DNA from 3 places in the Nonomuraea sp. NPDC049400 genome. Region 2 is predicted to be linked to each of the others. Evidence: riboswitches for the same ligand, from Rfam matches in the RefSeq annotation. Region 2 holds a riboswitch; each other region holds the start of a gene.
The links. Region 2 has a riboswitch for cyclic di-AMP ahead of ACIBVN_RS36160 (C40 family peptidase). Riboswitches for the same ligand answer to the same signal wherever they lie in the genome.
Positions count from the first base shown of each region.

Region 1: it holds a riboswitch for cyclic di-AMP, as region 2 does, so the genes downstream of both, ACIBVN_RS11565 (C40 family peptidase) here and ACIBVN_RS36160 (C40 family peptidase) in region 2, are expected to answer to the same signal.
Region 3: it holds a riboswitch for cyclic di-AMP, as region 2 does, so the genes downstream of both, ACIBVN_RS15815 (hypothetical protein) here and ACIBVN_RS36160 (C40 family peptidase) in region 2, are expected to answer to the same signal.

Region 1 covers NZ_JBITMP010000006.1:329,140-336,605, forward strand. Annotated here, with positions in the region: gene ACIBVN_RS11555 (M48 family metallopeptidase) at 1-1,015, opposite strand, end outside; gene ACIBVN_RS11560 (hypothetical protein) at 1,117-1,935, opposite strand; gene ACIBVN_RS11565 (C40 family peptidase) at 2,075-2,611, opposite strand; cyclic di-AMP (ydaO/yuaA leader) riboswitch at 2,664-2,826, opposite strand; gene ACIBVN_RS11570 (NlpC/P60 family protein) at 3,215-4,174, opposite strand; gene ACIBVN_RS11575 (NYN domain-containing protein) at 4,302-5,624, opposite strand; gene ACIBVN_RS11580 (phosphotransferase family protein) at 5,769-6,830, shown strand; gene ACIBVN_RS11585 (response regulator) at 6,831-7,466, opposite strand, start outside.
Region 2 covers NZ_JBITMP010000028.1:140,766-148,231, forward strand. Annotated here, with positions in the region: gene serA (phosphoglycerate dehydrogenase) at 1-388, shown strand, start outside; gene ACIBVN_RS36155 (class I SAM-dependent methyltransferase) at 876-1,691, opposite strand; gene ACIBVN_RS36160 (C40 family peptidase) at 1,897-2,301, opposite strand; cyclic di-AMP (ydaO/yuaA leader) riboswitch at 2,494-2,638, opposite strand; gene ACIBVN_RS36165 (3-isopropylmalate dehydrogenase) at 2,758-3,804, shown strand; gene ACIBVN_RS36170 (branched-chain amino acid aminotransferase) at 4,020-5,117, shown strand; gene ACIBVN_RS36175 (O-methyltransferase) at 5,190-5,834, opposite strand; gene ACIBVN_RS36180 (DsbA family protein) at 5,894-6,538, shown strand; gene cimA (citramalate synthase) at 6,733-7,466, shown strand, end outside.
Region 3 covers NZ_JBITMP010000009.1:93,409-100,874, forward strand. Annotated here, with positions in the region: gene ACIBVN_RS15795 (TetR/AcrR family transcriptional regulator) at 1-268, opposite strand, end outside; gene ACIBVN_RS15800 (carbohydrate kinase family protein) at 315-1,232, shown strand; gene ACIBVN_RS15805 (aminotransferase class III-fold pyridoxal phosphate-dependent enzyme) at 1,229-2,443, shown strand; gene ACIBVN_RS15810 (alpha/beta fold hydrolase) at 2,467-3,312, opposite strand; gene ACIBVN_RS15815 (hypothetical protein) at 3,359-4,051, opposite strand; cyclic di-AMP (ydaO/yuaA leader) riboswitch at 4,241-4,376, opposite strand; gene ACIBVN_RS15820 (DUF5302 domain-containing protein) at 4,546-4,746, opposite strand; gene ACIBVN_RS15825 (class I SAM-dependent methyltransferase) at 4,860-5,426, opposite strand; gene ACIBVN_RS15830 (rod shape-determining protein) at 5,561-6,562, shown strand; gene ACIBVN_RS15835 (ABC transporter permease) at 6,707-7,466, opposite strand, start outside.

The DNA.
Region 1 (7,466 bases), on a different contig from region 2:
TGGTCATCAGGCCCATGATCGCGCCGACCGCGCGCGGGTCGCCGATCGACGTGACGCCGGCGCGGCGGCGTACCGGGTCGAACACCAGGAACAGCAGGATGGCGCCCAGAGCGGCGCCCAGAGCGCCGATGAACGTGCCGTAGAGGACGTCGTTGTGCTTGGCGTGGCCCAGCTCGTGCGCCACGACCAGCTCGACCTCCGGCTGCGGGGCCTTGAGCAGCGTGTCGTAGACGACGATCCTGCGCGTGGCGCCGAAGCCGGACACGTACGCGTTGAGCGCCGTCGTCCGGCGCGAGGCGTCGGCGACCAGCACGTCCTCGACGGGCACGCCGTCGCGCTGCGCCATGGCGAGCAGGCTCGTGCGGAGTTGACCCTGCCGCATGGGCGTGAAGTCGTTGAACAGCGGCTCGAACACCACCGGATAGATGAACGACACCGCCAGCGTCAGCACGAACGCCCCGACGGCGGCGGGGATCCACCAGCGCCTGAACCTGCGGGCCAGCGCCACGAGCACGAGCAGCATGAGGCAGAGCAGGAACGCCTCGACGCCGATGTTCTTCAGCCGGTCGCCGGTCCAGGACCCCCAGTCCTGGGTGGACAGTCCGTAGTCGCGCAGCAGCGTCTCGAACCAGATGCCGAGCGGCAGCTTGACCAGCTCGACGATGGCGGTGATGACGACGACGCCGAGCACCACCCGTACCCACCAGGGGCCCTTGAGCCAGCCCACCGCCCTCGCGCCGAACGGGGTGGCCACGAGCAGCCCGGCGAGGACGAGTGTGAGCGCCAGCGACAGGTAGCTCGGCACGGTGGTGGCCGCGTCGAACGCCTTGCTTCTGGCGATCTGCGCGGCGGTGAAGTCGCGCGCGGGGTCTGGCGGACCGGAGGCCAGGATGCGCCAAGGGGTGCTGAAGGCGGCCACGGCCAGAATGATCAGGCCGAGCAGCACGGCCGCCGCCCCCGCCTGCCGCCTCAGCCGCCGCTCATCCGCGGCTTCGCGCGGTCCGTCCCCGTTCACGGACACACCCTCCCCATACCCCTCATCTGCCGCCGCCCCCTGTCCGGCGCTTACCCCCTCGACGTCGTCCGTATCTCGCTGTTCGCCCATCAGCCTCCCCCTCACGCGAGCTGGTCTCGCACGTAGTCGCGCCACCGTGCGGTCAGCGTGGCCGCGGAGAGCCCCAGCGCGGCGAGTGCCTGGTCGACGCCGACTGCCCGGGCATCACGGTAGAGCCTCACCAGGGTCTCCTCACCGAACCGGTCAGCGAGGAAGCGACACGCGAGCCAGGCTTCCTGATACGCCCGCGCGAGCCGCAGGGGATCCCGCCCGTCGGCCGCGAAAGCGGCAGATCCGGGCAACTCACCCGGCAGACGGCCGGACCGCACCTCGGCGGCGAGCTCGGCGGCGGCGGTCCTCACGGGGAGCCCGGAGTCGCGGTATCCGACGTAGTCGGCGAACCCCTCGTAGAGCCAGACGGGCAGGCGGTCGGTGCCCGCCGCGACGTGGGTGAGCTCATGGGCCAGTACGACGTCCTTGCCGGTGGAGTTCAGCTTGGCGAAGAACTCGGGGACGATGATCACCCGGCCGCCGTCGGCCATCGCGGCCAGCCCGTCAACCCGCCCCACCCCGGCCAGCCGGGCCGCTTCCGCGGCGGAGCCGGGAACGACGATCAGCGGTCGTACTGGCCGGCCGAGCACGTCCGAGACCCGCTGCCCGGCCACGTCGGCTCTGCGTGCGAGTTCGCGGAGCTCACCGGGTGGGGTGTGGTGGCCGACGACGGCGGACCGCGCGCCGCGGACGACGACCGCGTCGTCACGCCACAGGTGGCGGGCCTCCGGCGGGAGGGCCGGCGAATCGGGGGTGGGGGCGCTGGCGGGGGCGACGGCGAGGAGCACGATGGAGACCACCGCGACCCGCCGACTCACCCACCTGGACACGATGCCCGATCGTAGTCGCCCCACAAGGGCCACATCCGCCGCTTACGTGTGCGCCGACGCGGCGGGACGAGCCCCGCCCGAACCAGCCGACGCAGCAGGACGAGCCCCGCCCGAACCAAAGGGTTCGGGCGGGGCTTGGTCACAGGCCGGGACGGACCGCGCCCACGAAGGACGCCTTACGCCATCCGCCCAGCTTGTCGATGCGCACCCGTTCGCCTGTCCGCGGCGAGTGGATCATCTTGCCCTTGCCGACGTACATGCCCACGTGGCCGAGCCCGTTGAAGAACAGCAGGTCGCCGGGCTGGAGGTGCCGCCAGGAGACCTTCTTCCTGATGCGGGCGAACTGGCTGCTCGCCACGCGCGGGAGCTTCACCCCGGCCTTCTTCCAGGCGTACTGGACGAGGCCGGAGCAGTCGAACGAACCAGGACCTGTGCCTCCGTACCGGTACGGGTCACCGATCTGGTTCTTGGCGGCTGAGACAGCCTTGCGGGCCTTGGACTTCTGCCGGGCCACCTTGACCGCCCTCAGCGTTGCGGCCTTGGCCGACGTCGAGGTCTGGGCGGTCGTGGCCGCCTTGGCCGTCGAGACCGACGTGCTGGTGGCCGCCTGAGCCGTTGGGGCATGGAGGACCAGACCTCCGGCCGTCACGGTCATCGTGAGCGCTACGCCGCTCATGGCAAAGCGGGACAGACGGGGGTTATGCAGGGAGGTAGACAGGATTTCTCCTTGACTCTTCCACGAATGCCTACCGGGTTAGCTGACGGATTCGGGCCTGGAAGTAGCCCTACGGCGCGGTCTACGCGCCGATTCACCCCTGATCCCTGGGAACTGGGATCGCTGGGTCCCCGGCTCCGTGCCTCCTGGCTGCACGGACTCGGCAGGCCACCGCCCGATCAAGAGGTTGATACGGGGATATGGGGCGGTGACCAGCGGATCTTTATCTGTCTCACATCGGTAGGGACCGATGCGGGTTCGCGGAGGACATGGCTCGTTCACCGCGACGTCGCCAGAAGCTACGCCGAACCGTCAAGAATCGGCAAAGCGAGACATGGGCTGTAAAGATCAGATAAAGGGGTCTGTAAGAGTGGAAATCGCTGCTGGAGCGCCAGGCTCTGTTATCGAAATGTGACACTGCTCACACTTCTTTTCGCAGGCGTTTGTCAGATCGCGATTGTCGCCTTTTTCACATTTGCCCCGCCGCAGCCATCTACTATGGTGCATAGAAGAAAGCGTGCGCGATCGTTCAGCCACTCACCGTTTGAGGACCGGGAAGCGCGCCTACGGGCGGACGACGCCCACGATGGGGCCGCCGTAGGAGGAGAGCTTGACGACTTTGACCACGTCGCCGGTTTGGGGCGCGTGGACGATGTCCCCGTTGCCGGCGTAAATGACGACGTGGCCCAGGCTCGAGGTGAAGATGAGGTCCCCGGGCTGGAGATCGTTCAAATCGACCCTGCGGTTGGCCCCCCACGCCCACTGCTGCCACGTCGTACGCGGCAACGACACGCCGCCGGCGCGCCATGCCGCCTGGGTAAGGCCCGAGCAGTCATAGCCTCGTGGACCGGTCCCGCCGTAGATGTACGGCTTGCCCACCTGGGCGTAGGCGAAGCGCAGGACGGCGGCGGCGTTGCCGGAGGCGGGGCCGCTGTACTTGATGCCGACGCTGTTCGGGTTGCCGGGATTGTAGGCGCCCAGTCGCCTCAGCAGCTTCTTCTGCTGGGCGATCAGCTTCAGGATCTCCGCGCGTTCCTTCTCGACGCCGTCCCGCTCCTTGTCCGCGACCTCCAGCGCCTCCTCCGCCTTGTCGCGCTCGGCCTTCAGCCCGCGGTTCTCACGGTCGAACGCGGCCAGCTTCTCCGCCCGCTCCTTCGACAGCTGCCCGGTCAGCGTCAGCGCCGTCAGCAGGGCCTCGGGGTTGTCCGTGCCGATCAGCCCGGGCAAGGAGGTCAGGTCGGTGCCGAGTTTGTAGCTGTTGACGGCCATGCCGATCACCTCGGCCCGCAGGTCCGCGACGGTCGCCAGCTTGCGCTTGTAGCTGTCGTTCAGCTTGGTGTAGGAGCTCTTGGCCTTCTTGTACCGCTCATTGGCCGTGTTGAACTGTTCGACGACCTTGTCGGCCTTGTCGTTGAGCTTCTCGAGCTTGGCCTTGGCCTGCCGGAGTGTGGGTTTGGGATCAGCGAGGGCAGGGCCTATCGGGGACAGGAGCAGCCCGAACGCGAGACCCGCGGCCACCGGCATCCTGCCAAACCTCACTGTGTCGCCTCCCAGGGATGATATCTGGGGCGAAATAGTACAGAAGTGGCGGGTGAGGCATCCCCTAAACGTGGCAAATCGTGATGGAGCGCCAACCCAGCCGGTCCGTAATCTAGGCCCGCCCCAGCCTGCGCAGCAGCAAGCCAGACGGAACGGGTCTGGCTCCCATCCGCCTGACGGACTCGGCCACCTCGCGGTCCGACGACACCACGGCGATGGCCCGGCCGGGCGGCTCGGCGCGGACGAGCTGGCGGATCAGGTCGTCGGCGATCTCCCCTGGGTCGCTGAACAGCACCCGCACCCCGCGCGGCGCCACCACCTGCACGGGGGCGTTGAGCTCCGCCCCGTCGAACACCACGGTCACCTCGACCCTGGTCTGCGCCACCAGCCCGCCGAGCCCGGTCATCAGCCGGTTGCGCTGGTCGGCGAGGGTGAGGGTGCCGTAGCCGGTCTTGGTGACGTTGTAGCCGTCGATGATCAGATGGACCTGCGGCAGGGCCAGGAGCTGGTCGAGCAGCTGCGGGTCGTCGTCGGCGAGGGCGCGTGCGGGCACGCCGCGCACGCCGGGCCGCTCGCCGGTGATCGCGGCGACCGAGTCGGCGGGCCGGGTGATCGTCGTGGGCAGAGCCAGCTCCCTGCGCAGCCCGGCGGAGGCGTCCTGCAGCGCGTCGAGCAGCACCCTGATGCGGGCGTCCTCGATGCTCCTGCCCTCGCGGGCCGCCCGGCGCGAGGCCTCGAGCTGCTTCTCCACGTCCGCCAGGCGCTCGCGCAGCCGCCGCAGCTCGGACTCGCCCGCGACGGAGGAGGCCGAGGCGGCCGCCCTGGCCTCCTCAGCCGCGTGCTCCATCTCCTCGGCGTGATGGACCGCGGCCTTGGCCCGCTCGCGGGCGTCGTGCAGCTTGCGCCGCAGGTCGGAGTTCTCCGCGCGGGCCACCCTGATCTGCTCGCGCAGCCGGTCGGACTCCTCCTTGGCGGCGCTCTTCTGCGCGGCGAGCTGCTCACGCAGCCGGGTGACCGCCTCCTCGCGCTCCGACCCCTCGGCCGCCACCGCCGACTGCTCCAGGTCGGTGCGGGCGACCTCGATCATCTCGGCCCAGCCGGGCGGCCTGGTGAGGTACGCGGCCGCGGCCACGAGCACGGGGTCGGCGGCGGGCGGCACGTTTCCCTCGGCCAGCGAGGCGACCAGCTCGGGCCAGCCGGCGGCCACCGATTCGGCCACCAGCTCGCGGAACTTCTTGTCGTTCTCGAGCTGCGCCGCGATGGGCGCGCTGCCGAGCTTGGCCCGCTTGCGGGGGTCGAATTTGGCGATACCGCGCAGCGGCGGAGGCACGGAGGCAGCGGGCATCGTCCCGAGGACCTGAGACGCCAGATCGACGACATTTAGCCGCACCTGCTCGGGAAGCGGGCGAGACAGGCCTTCACCCGCTGAACTCATCCCACTTGTCCCTTCGTGACATGCCCTTTCAGACAAGGGTACGGCTGCCGCGTACCTGACCGTAACGGTCACCTTTGTATGGACGAGCGCTTGGTTGGCGGTATACGACTGAGCCGGAGCAGGCGCTCACCCAGGAGGCCGACCGTGACAGAAGAGATCCGCACCTCCACCCGCGACCTTGAAGAGCTGCGCGAACGCCTGGCCGTCTGGCTGCGCGGCAGGGCCGGCGAGAGTGCTTCGGTGTCCGAAGTGTCCCGGCCGTCCGAGAACGGCATGTCCAGCGAGACCCTGTTCTTCACCGCCGCCTGGGACGGAGGAGGAACGCGCTGCGTAGCCAGGCTCGCACCTGCGGTAGAGGCCGTTCCGGTGTTCCCCTCCTATGACCTGCGGGCACAGTTCGGGATCATGCGCCTGGCCAGGGAAAAAGCTGGGATTCCAGCGCCCAGGGCCCTCTGGTTCGAACCGGATCCCGATCATCTCGGCACGCCGTTCCTCGTCATGGAGCGCGAGGACGGCGAGGTGCCGCCGGACGTGATGCCGTACACATTCGGGAGCTGGCTGCTGGACGCGGCGCCGGCGGACCAGCGCAGCCTGCAGGACGCCGCCGTGGCGGTCCTGGCGGCGCTGCACCAGGCCCGGTTCACGGCCGAGGAGCTGGCCCCGCTCGGGCCGGCCGGGCTGCGCGCGCACGTCGAGGCACAACGCTCCTACTACGAGTGGGCGCACGGCGAGCGGCGCATCCCGCTGCTGGAGCGGGCCTTCCGCTGGCTGGAGCCGCACTGGCCGCAGGAGCCCGGGCCGGACGTCCTGTGCTGGGGCGACGCCCGGATCGGGAACATGATGTTCCGGGACTTCACCCCGGTCGCCGTGCTCGACTGGGAGATGGCCGCCGTGGGCCCGCGCGAGCTGGACCTGTCCTGGATGATCTTTCTGCACCGCTTCTTCCAGGACCTCACGGTCGCCATGGGCTTTCCCGGCATGGCCGGCTTCATGCGTCGCGGCGACGTCTGCCGGAAATATCGGGAATTAACCGGGTACGAGCCCCGCGACATGGACTTCTACGAGATGTATGCCGCCCTCCGGCACGGCATCGTCATGGCCAGGGTGTGGCAGCGCCGGATCCACTTCGGCGAGCAGCCCGCCCCGGACGACCCCGACGACCTGGTGCTGCACCGGGCCACGATCGAGGAGCTGCTCGCGAGGTGACTACGTACCGGCGTCGTAGACCAGCAGCGCGACCTGGACCCGGTTGTTGAGGTCGAGCTTGGTGAGGATGCGCGAGACGTGCGCCTTGACCGTGGGCACGCTCATGTAGAGCTCGCGCGCGATCTCGGCGTTCGACTTGCCCTGCCCCACGGCCAGCGCCACCTCCCGCTCCCGCTCGCTGAGCCGGGTGAGCAGCTTCCTGGCCCGTTCGGTGCGCTCCCCAGCGCCGCCGTCGGACACGTGCGTGATGAGCTGGCGCGTCACCGCGGGCGAGAGGATCGGCTCGCCCGCGGCCACCTTCCTGATGGCCTGCACCAGGTCGCCGGGCGCGATGTCCTTCAGCAGGAACCCCGCCGCCCCCGCCCGCAGTGCCCGCAGCACCTGCGCGTCGGCGTGGAAGGTGGTCAGCACCACCACCTCGGGCGGCGAGGACGTGCGGCGCAGCGCCTCGGTGGCGGTGAGCCCATCGACGCCGGGCATGCGGATGTCCATCAGCACGACGTCGGGCCGGTGCCCGGCCACCAGCGGCGGTACTTCGGCTCCGTCGCCGGCCTCGGCCACGATCTCGATGTCGTCGACGCCGCCCAGGATCATCGACAGCCCCGCCCGCACCATCGCGTCGTCGTCGACGATCAG
Region 2 (7,466 bases):
CAGCTCGGAGAGCCCCGACTGGCGCAACGTGGTGACCGTGCGCGGCCTGCTCGGCGACGGCCGCCAGGTCTCGGTCTCCGGCACGCTCTCCGGCCCTCGCCAGATCACGAAGATCGTCGAGGTCAACGGCTACGAGATGGAGATCGAGCCGACGTCCCACCTGGCGTTCTTCACCTACACCGACCGTCCCGGCATCGTCGGCGTGGTCGGCCGCCTCCTCGGCGAGCACAGCGTCAACATCGCCTCGATGCAGGTGGCCCGCTCCACCAAGGGCGGCAAGGCGCTCATCGCGCTGACCGTCGACTCGGCGATCCCGGCCGAGGTGATCGACCAGATCGTGAGCGAGATCGGCGCTGAGAGCGGCCGCTCGGTGGATCTGGAGGACTGACCGCCCTTTCCGGCCCTGGGGCCGCCACCCGGATCGTTCCGGGTGGCGGCCCTTTGCGTCTCAGCATGCGAGATAGTAGGACATCCAACGAGATTGCTGAGGTACTGTTACTGGAAATGCGCCAGGTTCTCGTACTTATTACCTGCCGCGGCGGGGCCTGTTAGGGCAGGTCGACGACTCGCCGCGGTGAGTGGCGTTGTGTGTCGGCCAGTAAGTCCCATTCGCCCGGTCCGTGATCCGGACCCTGCGAGAGCAGGCTCGGTCGGATTTGCGCTGTGATGGATCCGCAGCGAAGCGAGGACATCCATCACAGCCCTCCGAACGGGTTCGGCAATGAAACGCAGTCCGACGTCCCTCTGGAACGCTCGCGAAATGAGATGAGTCACATGTACGAGATGTATGCCTGGAACCGTTCGGAAGAGCACGAGGACGAGGCCGCGGAGGCCGTGCAGACCGCCCTGGACCGCCGGGACAACGGCGGGGCTCCTCAGAACTCGAGCCGGTAGAACACCGCCGACCGTTTCACGCCCGGTATCGCCCCGGCGACCCAGGCCGAGATCCGGTGCGGCGGCGACAGGCGGTCGAACCCGCCGATGTCGAACGCGCTCACCGCGCTCACGCAGCGCAGCCTCGGATGGATCGACACCAGCTCGCCGGGGCCGTCGATGCCCCAGTGGAGCGTGGCCCCGGCCTTCCGCACGGGCCTGTTGAGCTTCTGCAGCCGGACGCCGAGCCTGCTCATGGCGTCGAAGACGACCTGCCCGCCGGGGAAGCGGTCCACGATCGCCCGCAGCAGTGCCCGGCCGTCGTGCGGGTGGAGGTAGTAGACCAGACCTTCGGCGACGACCAGCGCGGGAGCGTCGTCCGGGACCTGCTCCAGCCACTTCAGGTCGGTGACCGACGAGCCGATCACGCGGTGGCCCGGCCGCTCGGGGAACAGCCGGCCGCGCAGCTCGACGACCTCGGGATAGTCCACGTCGTACCAGCGGACGGTGGGCGGCGGCGCCAGCCGGTAGAAGCGGGTGTCGAGGCCGCAGCCCAGGTGGAGCACGGTGGCTTCGGGGTGCGTGGCGAGGTACGCGGCGGCCCACCGGTCGATGAAGCGGTCCCTGAGCGCGACGGCGGCGGCCAGGGCGGGGCTCATGCCGGTCTTGCGGAAGTCGAAGTCGATCCTGCCGACCGCTTCGAGGGCCATGTCGTCGCCGAGAATCGGGTGCCGTGATCTCGCGTCGAGCGCGCGTCCGTACAGGGTGGCGAGGAGCGTCGCCTTCTCCTCGGTGAGTTGCACCTTTTCTGGCGCCATGCCTCAACGCTAACGCCGCGCGCGCCGGCGCGAGCGCGCCCAGCAAGGCCGCGTTGTGCGCGCCGCCGCCCCGCGCAGGGGCGACGATCGATGACGACAGCGCCACGGCTACGCCGCCGATGCGCTTGACGAGCTATTTCCCGCGCACAGTGCGGAGACGGGCGCCGTCGTCTCGATGTCGCCTTGCTGACGTGCGGCGCGCCTCCTACACGGTCGCCTTGAGCGTGGCGGGCGCCGGGGCGCTGAGCTGCTCTTTCAGCTTGCCCCAGAGGCGCACACCCTTGGGGTCGGGGCGGACGGCGCCCACGAAGGAGTTCCTGCGCCAGGCGTTCAGGCGCTCCTCCTTGACCACGTCACCCGTGCGCGGCGCGTGGACCATGTAGCCGGGGCGGGAGATCATCCCGACGTGCCCGAGGTTGTGGAAGAAGACCAGATCGCCGGGCTTGAGGTCCTTCCAGGCGATCTTCTTGTCGAACGCGGCGTACTGTTCGCGCGCGGTGCGGGGCAGCTCGATCCCCCCGTGCTGGTACGCCCTGAGCATGAGCCCGGAGCAGTCATATCCGCTCGGGCTGGCGCCGCCCCACACGTACGGGGTGCCGCGCTTGCTCATGGCGAAATTGAGGGCGATCTTCCAGGCGGGCTTCGGCGCCTGCTGTTGCCGGATGCGTTTGATGTCCGCGCCGGTCAGGGTGGTGGGGTCGGTCAGAGTGGTGGGGTCGTCCTTGGGGGCTGCCTGGGCGGGGGTGGCCAGAATGAGCCCGACGGCGCCCGCCGCCAGGGCAATGGCAATGCGAGACAGGGGTCTGTCCTTCCATGCGGCCGGCCGGGTTAGCTGACGGGCTCGGGCCTGGAAGTAGCCCTACGGCATGGGGGTGCCGATTCGCCCCAGGGGGAAAGTGGGTCCCCGGCTCCACGCAACCGCTGCGTGGATTAGGCTCGACGGACTCTAACGAAACGGTCAAAGGATGGCAATAGGGGCAAAACGGACGTCCGGGAAATGAGAACCGAAGTCCGATAGATGAGATGGAGTGTTCGTCAGTCGAGACGACGCGGTAAGGTACGGCTCATGGAGTCGCGTAACATCCGTCTGGCAGTCATCCCCGGTGATGGCATCGGCACCGAGGTCGTGGCCGAGGGCCTCAAGGTCCTGGAGGCAGTGGGCACGAAGATCGAGCCCACGCATTATGACCTCGGCGCCGCACGCTATCACCGCACCGGCGAGACCCTGCCCGACGCGGTGCTGGAGGAGCTGCGCGGCTACGACGCGATCCTGCTCGGCGCCGTGGGCGACCCCAGCGTCCCGCCGGGCATCCTCGAGCGCGACCTGCTGCTCAGGCTGCGCTTCGAGTTCGACCACTACGTCAACCTGCGCCCGGTCAAGCTGTTCCCCGGCGTGGAGACCCCGCTGGCCGACACGCCCGCAGAAGACATCGACATGATCGTCGTCCGTGAGGGCACCGAGGGCCTCTACGCGGGCACCGGCGGCGTCATGCGGCGCGGCACGCCGCACGAGATCGCCACCCAGGAGTCGCTCAACACCGCCCACGGTGTCGAGCGCGTCGTGCGCTACGCCTTCGAGAAGGCCAAGTCGCGCCCCCGCAAGAAGCTGACCCTCGTCCACAAGACCAACGTGCTCACCTACGCCGGCGACCTCTGGCAGCGCACGGTCAACCGCGTGGCGGAGGAGTTCCCCGAGGTCACGACCGACTACTGCCACATCGACGCGGCCTCGATGTTCTTCGTGAGCCAGCCCGAGAGGTTCGACGTGGTCGTCACCGACAACCTGTTCGGTGACATCATCACCGACCTCGGCGCGGCCATCGCCGGCGGCATCGGCCTGGCGGCCAGCGGCAACATCAACCCCGAGCGGACCGCCCCCAGCATGTTCGAGCCGGTGCACGGCAGCGCGCCCGACATCGCCGGCCAGGGCAAGGCCGACCCGACCGCGACCATCCTGTCCGTCGCCATGCTCCTCGACCACCTCGGGCTGCACGCCGAGGCGGCCAAGGTCGAGCAGGCGGTCGCCGACGACATCCTCGAGCGGCTGACCGGCTGGACCGGCCGCACCACTCACGAGATCGGTGACGACATCACCGCGCGAGTATCCGGCTAGGGACCGCCTAGCCCCGCAAGCGCCTGGTGGTCCGCAGAGGACCGCCGGGCGCTTTTTCGCGTCCAAACGGCCTAACCACCCCATCGGCCGCTTGCCATCCCATATAGCGAGACAATAAGAAGTACGGGGCTGCTTGCGAGCAGTGCCACCCGCCACCGCCTATCCGCAGTCTTCTGTAGATTTGGGCAGATTTCGCAGAGAGAAGGACCTCCGTCATGACCATCGCTCAGAAGCTCAGCTTCGACGTGCAGCTATCCGACCACGCTCGCACCGCGGCCGAGCGGGAGCAGGTACTGGCGAACCCCGGTTTCGGGCAGATCTTCACGGATCACATGATCTCGATCGACTACACCGAAGGGCAGGGCTGGCACGACGCCAAGCTCATGCCGTACGGCCCGCTCTCGCTCGACCCGGCCACTTCGGTCTTCCACTATGCGCAGGAGCTGTTCGAGGGGCTCAAGGCGTATCGCCAGGTCAACGGCTCGATCGTGACGTTCCGCCCGTACGCGAACGCCGCCCGTTTCAACCGCTCGGCCGTCCGGATGGCCATGCCGGAGCTGCCCGAGGAGACGTTCGTGGAGTCGCTCGAGCTCCTTGTCGACACCGACAAGGAGTGGGTGCCCACGACCGAGGGCCACAGCCTCTACCTGCGCCCCTTCATGATCGCCACCCAGGCGGGGCTGGGCGTGAACTACCCGTCGAAGTCGTACAAGTACCTGGTCATCGCCTCCCCGGCGGCCTCGTACTTCACGGGTGGCGTCAAGCCGGTCTCGGTGTGGCTGTCCACCGAGTACACGCGTGCCGCCCCCGGCGGCACGGGCTTCGCCAAGTGCGGCGGGAACTACGCTGCCGCCTTCGTGGCGCAGCGGCAGGCGGTGGAGAACGGCTGCGACCAGGTGGTGTGGCTGGACGCCCACGAGCACAAGTACGTCGAGGAGATGGGCGGGATGAACCTGTTCTTCGTCTTCGGCGACAAGCTCGTCACCCCTGCCCTGACCGGCACCCTGCTGCCCGGCATCACCAGGGAGTCGATCCTGGAGCTGGCCGGCGATCTGGGTCTGGAGACCGAGGAGCGCCTCATCTCGGTCGACGAGTGGCAGGCGGGGTGCGAGTCCGGTGAGCTCACCGAGGTGTTCGCGTGCGGGACGGCGGCCGTGGTGACGCCGGTGGGTTCGGTGCGGGGCGCCGACCGCTCCTGGACGATCGGCGACGGCACGCCGGGTCCCGTGACGATGCGGGTGCGCGAGGACCTCGTGGGCATCCAGTACGGCGCCCGCCCCGACCCGCACAACTGGATCCACAAGATCGCCTAACCCGCGGTGGCCGGGTCTCCCGGGACCCGGCCACTCCGGTGCCGACGCCGGCCCCGCGAAGGACGCGCTGCGCTAGTTCTTCCTGATCAAGGTCATCCCGTCCGCCACGGGCAGCATGAGCACGGTCACCCGCGGATCCTCGATCACCAGGTCGTTGAACTGCCTGATCTCCACGGTCGTCACCTCGTTGTGCGCCGGGTCCGCCACGTGCCCCCTGCGCAGCGTGTTGTCCGCCACGATCAGCCCGCCGGGCCGCAGGCGCTCCATGAGCAGCTCGTAGTAGCCGGGGTAGTTGCCCTTGTCGGCGTCGAGGAACGCCAGGTCGATGGGCTGGTCGAAGGCGGCCAGCGTCTCCAGCGCGGGCCCGAGCGTCAGCGTCACCCGGTCGGCCACCCCGGCCTTCTGCCAGTAGCGGCGGGCGATGGACGTCCACTCCTCGCTGACGTCGAAGCAGTGCAGCCGCCCGCCGGACAACCCCCTGGCGATGCACACGGACGAATAGCCGGTGAACGTCCCGACCTCGACGGCCACCTGGGGGGCCACGAGCTGGGTGATCATGGTGAGGAAGATGCCCTGATCGGGGGAGATCTGCATCTCCGCGGCGTTCCCCGTGGCTTCGGCCGTCTCCTTCGCCAGTTCCTCCAGCAGAGAGTCGGGCGAGGTGGAGTGGGCGAAGACGTACTGTGCGACGGAGGGGTCGAGAAGATATGCCTTCATGTAGCCATTCTTCCGGTATCGGGTAGGGTTTGCGCGATCAATGAGGTGAGAGTGGGCTGATGATGAAGCGGTTGCTGGCGGTGGCGCTCGCGTGCGTGGCCATCGCCGTACTCGGGGTGCTGGCGTTCTCGAAGCCGGGCGAGTCGTCCGACGGGGTGCGGCTGGCCCGGCAGGTGGACGGCTCGATGGTCCTGGCCGACCGTTCGGGCGAGGCTCCCGTGCTCGACGTGTACGAGGACTTCGACTGTCCCGTCTGCAAGGAACTGCACACCAGAGTAGACGCCACCATCAGGAAACTGGCCATGGAAGGCAAGGTCAAGGTCGTCTTCCACCCCGTGACGATCTTCAGGGACGAGCCCATGCGCTCGAACTCCATCCGCGCCGCCGCTGCCGCCCGCTGCGTCCCCGAGGAAAGCTGGCTCGCCTTCAGGGACGAGCTGTACGCCATGCAGCCCGCGCCGCACGGCCAGGCGTCCGGCTTCGCCGTCGAGGATCTGGTCAAGGCGGCCAGACAGGCGGGCGCCTCGGTGGACGAATGCGTCAGGTCGCAGTCGTACGCGAAGGCTCATGTGGAGGAGAGCGCCAAGGTCCGGCTCGAAGGCACGCCGACGGTCCTGCTCGACGGGCGGACGCTGGGCAACGAGGCGTTCGACGCGGCGGCGCTGGAGCGCGTCATCACCGGGGGAGACGGCGTCACGGTGTAGCGGACTGTCCCAGGAGGTGAGATCGGTGTGCCAGATGGTGAATCCATATGGCAGACTGGACGGCACCATGTTCTACGGTCTGCTCATTATCGGCAGGCGCGCTGGCTGACAAGGGACACCGCCAGCGCGCAGACCTCTCACGTCCGTGAGGGGTCTTTTTGCTTTCCAGCGAACTTTTGAGAGAAGAGAGACTCATGGCCGACGACCGCTTCCACGTATACGACACGACGCTGCGTGACGGCGCACAGCAGGAGGGGCTCAACCTCACCGTCGCCGACAAGCTCGCCGTCGCGCGCCACTTGGACGGCCTGGGCGTCGGCTTCATCGAGGGGGGCTGGCCGGGCGCCAACCCCAAGGACACAGAGTTCTTCAGGCGCGCTCAAACAGAGCTCGACCTGAAGCACGCGCAACTCGCCGCGTTCGGCGCGACCCGCCGGGCCGGTGTGCAGGCAGCCGACGACCCATTGGTGGCCGCATTGCGCGAATCCGGCGCGCCGGTCGTGACCCTTGTCGCCAAGAGCCACGACCGGCACGTGGAGCTCGCCCTCCGTACGACTCTCCAGGAGAACCTCGCGATGATCCGCGACACGGTCTCTCACCTTCGTGCGGAGGGCCAGCGAGTCTTCCTCGACGCCGAGCACTTCTTCGACGGCTACAAGTCCAACCCAGCGTACGCGCTCGAGGTCCTCAGGACCGCCGCCGAAGCCGGGGCCGACGTCATCGCCCTGTGCGACACGAACGGCGGCATGCTCCCCGACGAGCTGGCCGAGATCGTCCACGAGGCCGTGCAGACCAGCGCCAGGGTCGGCATCCACTGCCACGACGACACCGGCTGCGCGGTCGCCAACACCCTGGCCGCCGTCAAGGCGGGCGCGACGCACGTACAGGGCTGCGCGAACGGCTACGGCGAGCGCTCAGGCAACGCCAA
Region 3 (7,466 bases), on a different contig from region 2:
GCAGCAGCTCGCGCAGCGCGGCCAGCCCGGTCACGCCCTCGACCTTGCTGGTGAGCCGGTCTCGGATGCGCTGGTGCGACTGGCGCAGCGCCGACAGCAGGATCTCGTCCTTGTCGGCGAAATAGTGGGCGAGCACGCCGTTGGAGTATCCGGCCTCCTTGGCGATGGCCCGCGTGGTTGCGGCGTCGATGCCGTCCCTGACGATCACCCGGCGGGCGGCTGACAGGAACTCGCGCCTGCGCTCGTCGTGATCGACGATCTTGGGCATCGGCTCCTCCATTGACTTTTTATTCGGACGTCTGTCTATTTAGACTATGACCGTCGCCACCGTCGGCGTCCACATCGTCGACATCCTCACCAGGCCCGTCGATCACATTCCCCAGGGCCAGGACACCGTGCTGGTGGACCAGATCCGCCTCACCGCCGCGGGCGCCGCCGCCGGGACGGCCGTCGACCTGGTCAAGCTGGGCAACTCCGTGGTCACCATGGGCGCGATCGGCGATGACGAGCTGGGCGACTTCCTGGTCGCGGTGCTCACCAAGCGCGGCGTGGACGCCTCACGTCTCGTGCGCAGGGCGGGCGAGCAGACGGCCGCCTCGATCCTGCCCATCAGGCCGGATGGCGGGCGGCCCAGCTTCCACGTGCCCGGGGCGAACCTCACGGTGACGTACGCGGACCTCGACGCCGAGCTGCTGCGCGGCGTGCGGGCGATCCACCTGGGCGGCATGGATGTCACGTTCGGCCTGGGCGACCCGGCCTTCTTCGCCCTCCTGGACTCGGTACGGGCCGCGGGCACCATCGTCACGATGGACCTCCTTTCAGAGATGCCTGATTTATTGGGAATGGCCCGAGCTTTTCTGCCGCACGTGGACTACGTGCTGCCGAACGAGTCGCAGGCGCTGCTCATGACCGGCTGCTCCGACGTCCAGGAGGCCGCTCAGACGCTGCTGGCGGACGGGCCGCGCGGTGTGCTGGTCACGCTCGGCGCGTCGGGCAGCCTCGTGGTCACTCCCGACGGCACGGAGCCGGTGCCCGCCATCAAGACGGACGTCTCGGACACGACCGGCTGCGGAGACGCGTACTGCGCCGGCTTCCTGACGGGGCTCCTGCACGGACAGGACGTGCTGACCGCGGCCCGCTGGGGCACGGCCGCCGCCGCCCGCGTCGCCACGGGGCTCGGCTCGGACGCCGGCCTCACCGACCTCGACTCGACTCTAAGGATCCTCGGATGACCGACGCAGAACTCCGCCGACGGGCCTTGAAGGTCGTCCCCGGCGGCATGTACGGGCACCTCAACGCCGCTCTCTTCGCCCCGGGCTTCCCGCAGTTCTTCGAACGCGGCGAGGGCTGCCGGCAGTGGGACGTGGACGGGCGCGAGTACATCGACTTCATGTGCAGCTGGGGCCCGGTCGTGCTCGGGCACCGGCACCCGCGTGTGGAGGAGGCCGCCGCCAGGCAGGCCGCGCTCGGCGACTGCCTCAACGGCCCAGGCCCGATCATGGTGGAGCTGACCGAACTGCTCGTGGAGACCGTGCCCAGCGCCGATTGGGCGATGTTCTCCAAGAACGGCACCGACGCCACGACCCAGGCGCTCATGGTGGCCAGGGCCGCCACGGGCCGGACCAAGGTGCTGATGGCCCATGGCGCCTATCACGGGGCGGACCCCTGGTGCACGCCGTCCCTGTCGGGCACGACGCCCAACGAGCGGGCGGACCTGGTGGAGTTCACGTACAACTCCCTGGAGTCGCTGGAGGCCGCGGCGGCGACCGCGGAGGGGGACGTGGCGGCGATCATCGTGACGCCGTTCAAGCACGACTCGTTCGAGGACCAGGAGCTGGTGGAGCCCGTCTTCGCGCGCGGCGCCCGCGCGCTGGCCGACCGGCTCGGGGCGGCGCTGGTGATCGACGACGTGCGGGCGGGGTTCCGGATCGACCTGCGCGGCTCCTGGGAGCCCTATGGGGTACGCCCCGACCTGACGGCCTGGTCGAAGGCCATGGCCAACGGCTACCCGATCGCGGCCGTCACCGGCACAGACGCGCTGCGCGGACCGGCGCAGACGCTGTATTCCACGGGCTCGTTCTGGTTCTCGGCGGTCGCCATGGCGGCGGCCAAGGCGACCATCGAGACCCTGCGCGACACGGACGGCATCGGGGCCATGGAGCGGGCCGGCACGCAGCTCCGCGAGGGGCTGTACGCGCAGGCCAAGTCCCACGGGTTCGTGGTGAACCAGACGGGACCGGTGACGATCCCGTGGCTCAGCTTCGACGGGGACGCCGATCTCTCCGTCGCGATGTACTGGAGCGACGCCTGCCTGCGGCACGGGGTCTACCTGCACCCGTGGCACAACTGGTTCATGTCGGCCGCGCACACGGAGGCGGACGTGGCGAAGGCCCTGGAGGGCACGGATCAGGCGTTCGCCGAGACCCGCGCCCACTTCGGCTAGGCCCGCTCCCCCACGGAACCGGGCTAGGCGGCGGTGAGCTTGGCGATCTCCGCCACGATGGCGGGCCAGAGCGGGCGCGGCAGGTCGTGGCCCATGCCCGGGTAGGTCACCAGGCGAGCGCCGGGGACGGCGGCGGCCGTGGCGTGGCCGGCGGCGACCGGGATGAGCTGGTCGACCTCCCCGTGCAGCACCAGCGTGGGCACCTGTACGCCCGCGAGCAGCGCCGTGCGGTCGCCCGAAGCCATGATCGCGGCGAGTTGCCTGGCCGTGCCGTCGGGGTCGAAGCAGCGGTCGAACGCCAGCCCGGCCAGCTCGCGGATCCTCTCGCGGTCCAGCTCGTATCCGGGCGAGCCGAGGACCGACCAGGTCTGCACCGCCTGGGCGAGCACGGCTTCGCGGTCGGCCGGGGGCCTGGCCATGAGGGCGGCGAGCGCGGTCTCCGTCGGCGGGGCCACCGAGGGGCCGGGCGTGGACATGATCGAGGTCAGGGTCAGCACCCGGTCCGGGTGGCGGATGGCCAGGGCCTGGGCGATCATGCCGCCCATCGAGGCGCCGACCACGTGCGCGGCGGGCCATCCGAGTGCCTCCATGAGCCCCGCGGCGTCGTCGGCCAGATCGTCCAGCAGGTACGGCGAGGGCGCCCCAAAAGTGGGAGCGCCCTTGTCGTGGAAGTGCGTGGACAGGCCCGCGTCGCGGTTGTCGAACCGTACGACGTGGTGTCCCTGCTCCGCCAGCAGCTCGCAGAGCCCTTCGTCCCAGTGGATGAGCTGCGCGCCGAGGCCCATGATGAGGAGCAGGGGACGGCCCTCGTGCAAACCGAAACTCTCGTAGGCGATTTCGATGCCGTTCGCGGCTACCCGGGTGGTCACGAGGACCAGAATGACATTCTGGTAGCGACCCGTAAAGCCCGTGAAGTCAGAGATTCATGAGGCCGCGGATGCGGTCGCTGGTGAGCGCCGCGCTGCCGCCGGCCACGGCCACGGCGCCGGCCAGGACGGCGGCCGTGGTCTTCGAGAACGAGGTGGGCGCGGTCTCGGTGGGCGCGGTCTCAGCGGCCGCGGGCGGCGGCTCGGCCGGGTTGTTGTCCTGCTCGGCCCAGGCGCGGGTCGAGAACGGAACGGGGTAGTTCTTCTTGCCCGGACCCTTGCCCCACTTGGTGATGACGTAGTCGACCTTGATGTGCCCCTGGCCACCGTTGCCGTCGACATGCAGCGTGTCGGAGTTGAACGTGCCGCCGGTGAGCTCCGCGAACGTCTTGGCGTCCAGGTCCAGCATGATCCCGCGGTTGGAGGGCACGCCCGGGCCGCGGTCGCCGACGAAGAACGGCATCTTCTTGCCCTTGTAGACCACGTAACCCTCGGTCATGAGCGGCCAGCTCGGGCTGGCGGCCAGGCCCTTCTGCATGGGCTTGCCGCTGGCGGGCAGCCCGGTGTCACCTGCGCGGCCGGAGGCGTCGTCCCAGAAGTACGAAGCCGTTGTCGAGCCCTTGAGCAGGACCTTCTCATCATCGTTCGAGTCGGCGTGAGCCGCGGTGCCGGCGACGGCGAGCGCACTTACGGTGCAGGCGGTGAGCAGGACAAGAGAACGCAGGCCAAAACGTGCAGACATGAAAAGTAAAGTCCTTCGCGACGGGGGCAGGGAGTTGCGCTCGCTCGAAAAAGGGCGTAGCTAGGCAGAGCACCTGGCAAAGGGGAGATAGCTACGCGGAGCGCGAAACGAGCCTGAGGAAGGGACCGCTCAGTAGGCGGCGGCTATCACGCTGTCCGGGGGTGCGACGCGGTCGGGCATGCGGTTCATATGTCCTCTCCATCTCGCCTACCGGGTTAGCTGGCGGGTTCGGGCGTGGAGATGCCCTACCGACACGTGGTCGGATTCACCCCAACTGCGATGGGTCCCCGGTTCCCGAGTGATCGGGATTCGGCGCCAGCCGGCTGTCCCTCCTGGGTGAGGTCCACGCCACCGGCTGTGAATTGGGCAACACTCTAACCACGCATTCCGGACATACGCAAACACTTCGTCATGAATCGGGCAGAAGATCTACCTTCCCGCACAAAGAAAAAAGGGGGCACGGCAGTGCCGTACCCCCCTGGGAAATCCCAGCCTCAGCCGCCGCTCTTGCGCCTGAACGATCTTTTACTCGCAGCCGGACCGTGCGACCCATGGATCTTCGACGGGTCACCGCCCCTGCCACCCGCGCCCGAGCCCGCGTGCTGGTTGCGCTTGCGCTCCAGCGCCTCGCGGAACTTGCGCTTCATCTCGTCCTCGGGAGTTTCGCTGACTTCCTGCTCCGGTGTATCCGCCATGAGGACCTCCATGGTGTTGGGGACAGTCACAGCTTCGCATGGCCCCGCTTATGACGCGAAACCGGCTTCCCCACCGGCTTTGCGGGACTGCACTGCCACCCACCCGACAACGTTCAGTCGAGGGTGAACGCCATCAGGCGGAACACCGGGTCCGGGCCTGAGCAGCCCTGCCCGTGTCCCACGAATCGGGTCTCGCCGCTCGGCCGGAGCCCGTGTCTGGCCGCCTCCTCGACGACCAGGCCGGCCCGGTCGGACGGCTCCCTGCGCCCTCCCGTACCGTGCGCGGCTCCCTTGTCGACCGTCGTGACGAAAACTCCGCCTGGCCGCAGCACGCGGGCGGCCTCGGCGATCACCGGGCGGGCGTCGTCCAGCAGGTGCAGCAGCCAGATGGTGGTGACCGCGTCGACCGAGCCGTCGCGTACGGGCAGCGTACGGGCGTCGCCCAGCACGACGTCCACGCGCCCGGCGGCGATCCGCGCCATCCCCGCGGAGGCGTCCACCCCGAGCACCCGCAGCCCCCGACCGGCCAGCTCCCTCGTCACGAGCCCGGTGCCGCAGGCGATGTCGAGCAGCGTGCCACCGGATACGAGGCGGCGCACGGCGTCGGCGGCGGCCACGGCACGCGGCAGCCCGCCCCGGGTCTCGTCGTAGTGTTCGGCCTCGAGGTCGTAGTCGAGCACTGCCGGTCCTCCTGGCGTCGGGGTGCTGCCGGACAAGATACGCCTAGGTAAAAGGGAACCGTTCGGTTCCTGGTGTTGGGTTGGAGCAGCTCAGGAAATAGACCCGGCATGATGGTCAAGCCCCCGGTCCTGCCATGAGCCTCCTCGGCCGTGACCTGGCGGTGGATCTGGGAGGCACGAGCACGCGCATCTATGCCCGGGGCAAGGGCATCGTGCTCGACGAGCCCTCGGCTGTCGTGCTCGACGACCGCACCGGCAAGGTCATCGCGTACGGCGCGGACGCGACCGACGGCGAGACGTGCTGGCCGGTCAGCGGCGGCCTGCCGGTCGACGGCGAGCTCACCTGGCGCATGGTCAGGCACTTCCTGAGCAAGGTGCAGCGCAATCCGTTCGCCAGGCCGCGCCTGGTCATGGCGCTGCCCGACAGCTCCACCCCGATCGAGCGGACGGCGCTGAGCGACCTGGCGTTCGAGGCGGACGCCAGGCGGATCGAGCTGATCCCGCACTCGCTCGCGGCGGCGCTCGGCGCCGGACTGCCGGTCGACAGCTTCGCGGGGCACATGGTGATCGACATCGGGCGCGACTCCGCCAGGATCGCCGTGCTCTCTTCCGGGGCCGCCGTGGCCACGACGGCCGTCCCCGGCGGCGGCGAGGCCGTCAACAGGGCCATCGTCCGCCTGGTCGAGCACAAACACTGCCTCCTCCTCGACGAGCACGAGGCCGAGTCGGCCAAACGCCACATCGGCGCCGAGTGGGAACCGCTGAACCGGCACGTGACGATGCGTGCCCGTGACCCGGACACCGGCCAGGAGCGCGAGGTACGGCTGCCGGTCCAGCAGGTTTACGAGGCGACCAGGCAGCCGGTCGAGGCCATCGTGCGGGCGGCGATGGACACGGTCGAGCGATGCCCGGCCGAGCTCGCCGCGGACCTCGGGGGGCGGGGCGCGGTGCTGGTAGGAGGCGGCGCGCTGCTGCGGGGGCTCGCGCGGCGGCTGCGGGCGTCGTTGCGAATGCCGGTACGGAGGGCGGAGCGGCCCCTGGAGTGCGTGGCCCTCGGCCTGGGCCGGTTCGTGGACGACCTGGGCCTGATCGCCCGGCTCCGCAACGCCCTCGCCTGGGCCGGGCCGGACAAGTGACCGCTCAGCCGAGCCAGGCGTCGCGTCCGAGCCCCCGACGCGCATGAGACGGCGCACCCAGGCCGTGCGGCGTGGTCGAGTGCGAGTGCGCGGGGCCGGGGGCCGAGCGGCGTGGTCGTGTGCGAGTGCGGGGGCCGTGCGGCGTCAGGGGGTGGAGAGGGCTTCGGTCGGGGACAGGCGGGAGGCGCGGATCGCCGGGTAGAGCCCCGCTGCCGCGCCGATGACCAGGGTCGCCGCGAGGCCGCCGACGGTGGCCCAGGCGGGCACCACCGAGGGCCAGCCGCTGTACAGCGCGTACCCCATCGTGACACCCGTCCCCAGCAGGATCCCCCCACCCCCGCCAAGAGCCGACAGCAGGAGCGACTCCGCGAGGAACTGGGTGCGGATCTGGCCGCGCGTGGCTCCGAGGGAGCGGCGCAGGCCGATCTCCGCGCGGCGTTCCAGCACCGAGATGACCATGGTGTTGGCCACGCCGACCCCGCCCACGAGCAGCGCCACCGCGCCCACCCCCAGCAGGAGGTTGGCGAACGCCTGGCTGGTCGCCTGCTTGGCGGCGAGGGCGTCGGAGGGCCGGGAGACGTCCACCTCGTTGGGCGCCTCCGGGTTGGCGGTCCCGGCCAGCACCTGGCGTACGGCCTCCAGCTTGGCCTCGTCGGAGCGGGTGTAGAGCGTCGTCGGGTGTCCGTCGAAGCCCAGCCTGGACTCCGCCACCGGCCAGCCGACCAGGACGCCGCTGTCCAGGTCGGTGGCGAGCGCCACCGGTTCCAGGACCCCGATGACCGTGAAGCGGATCCCTCCCACCACGACCTGCGTGTCGGGCGAGGCCGAGCCCACGCCGAGCCGCTGGGCCGCCAAGGAGCCGAGCACGGCGGCCGGGTAGCGTTCGGTGGCCGCGTTGAGCCAG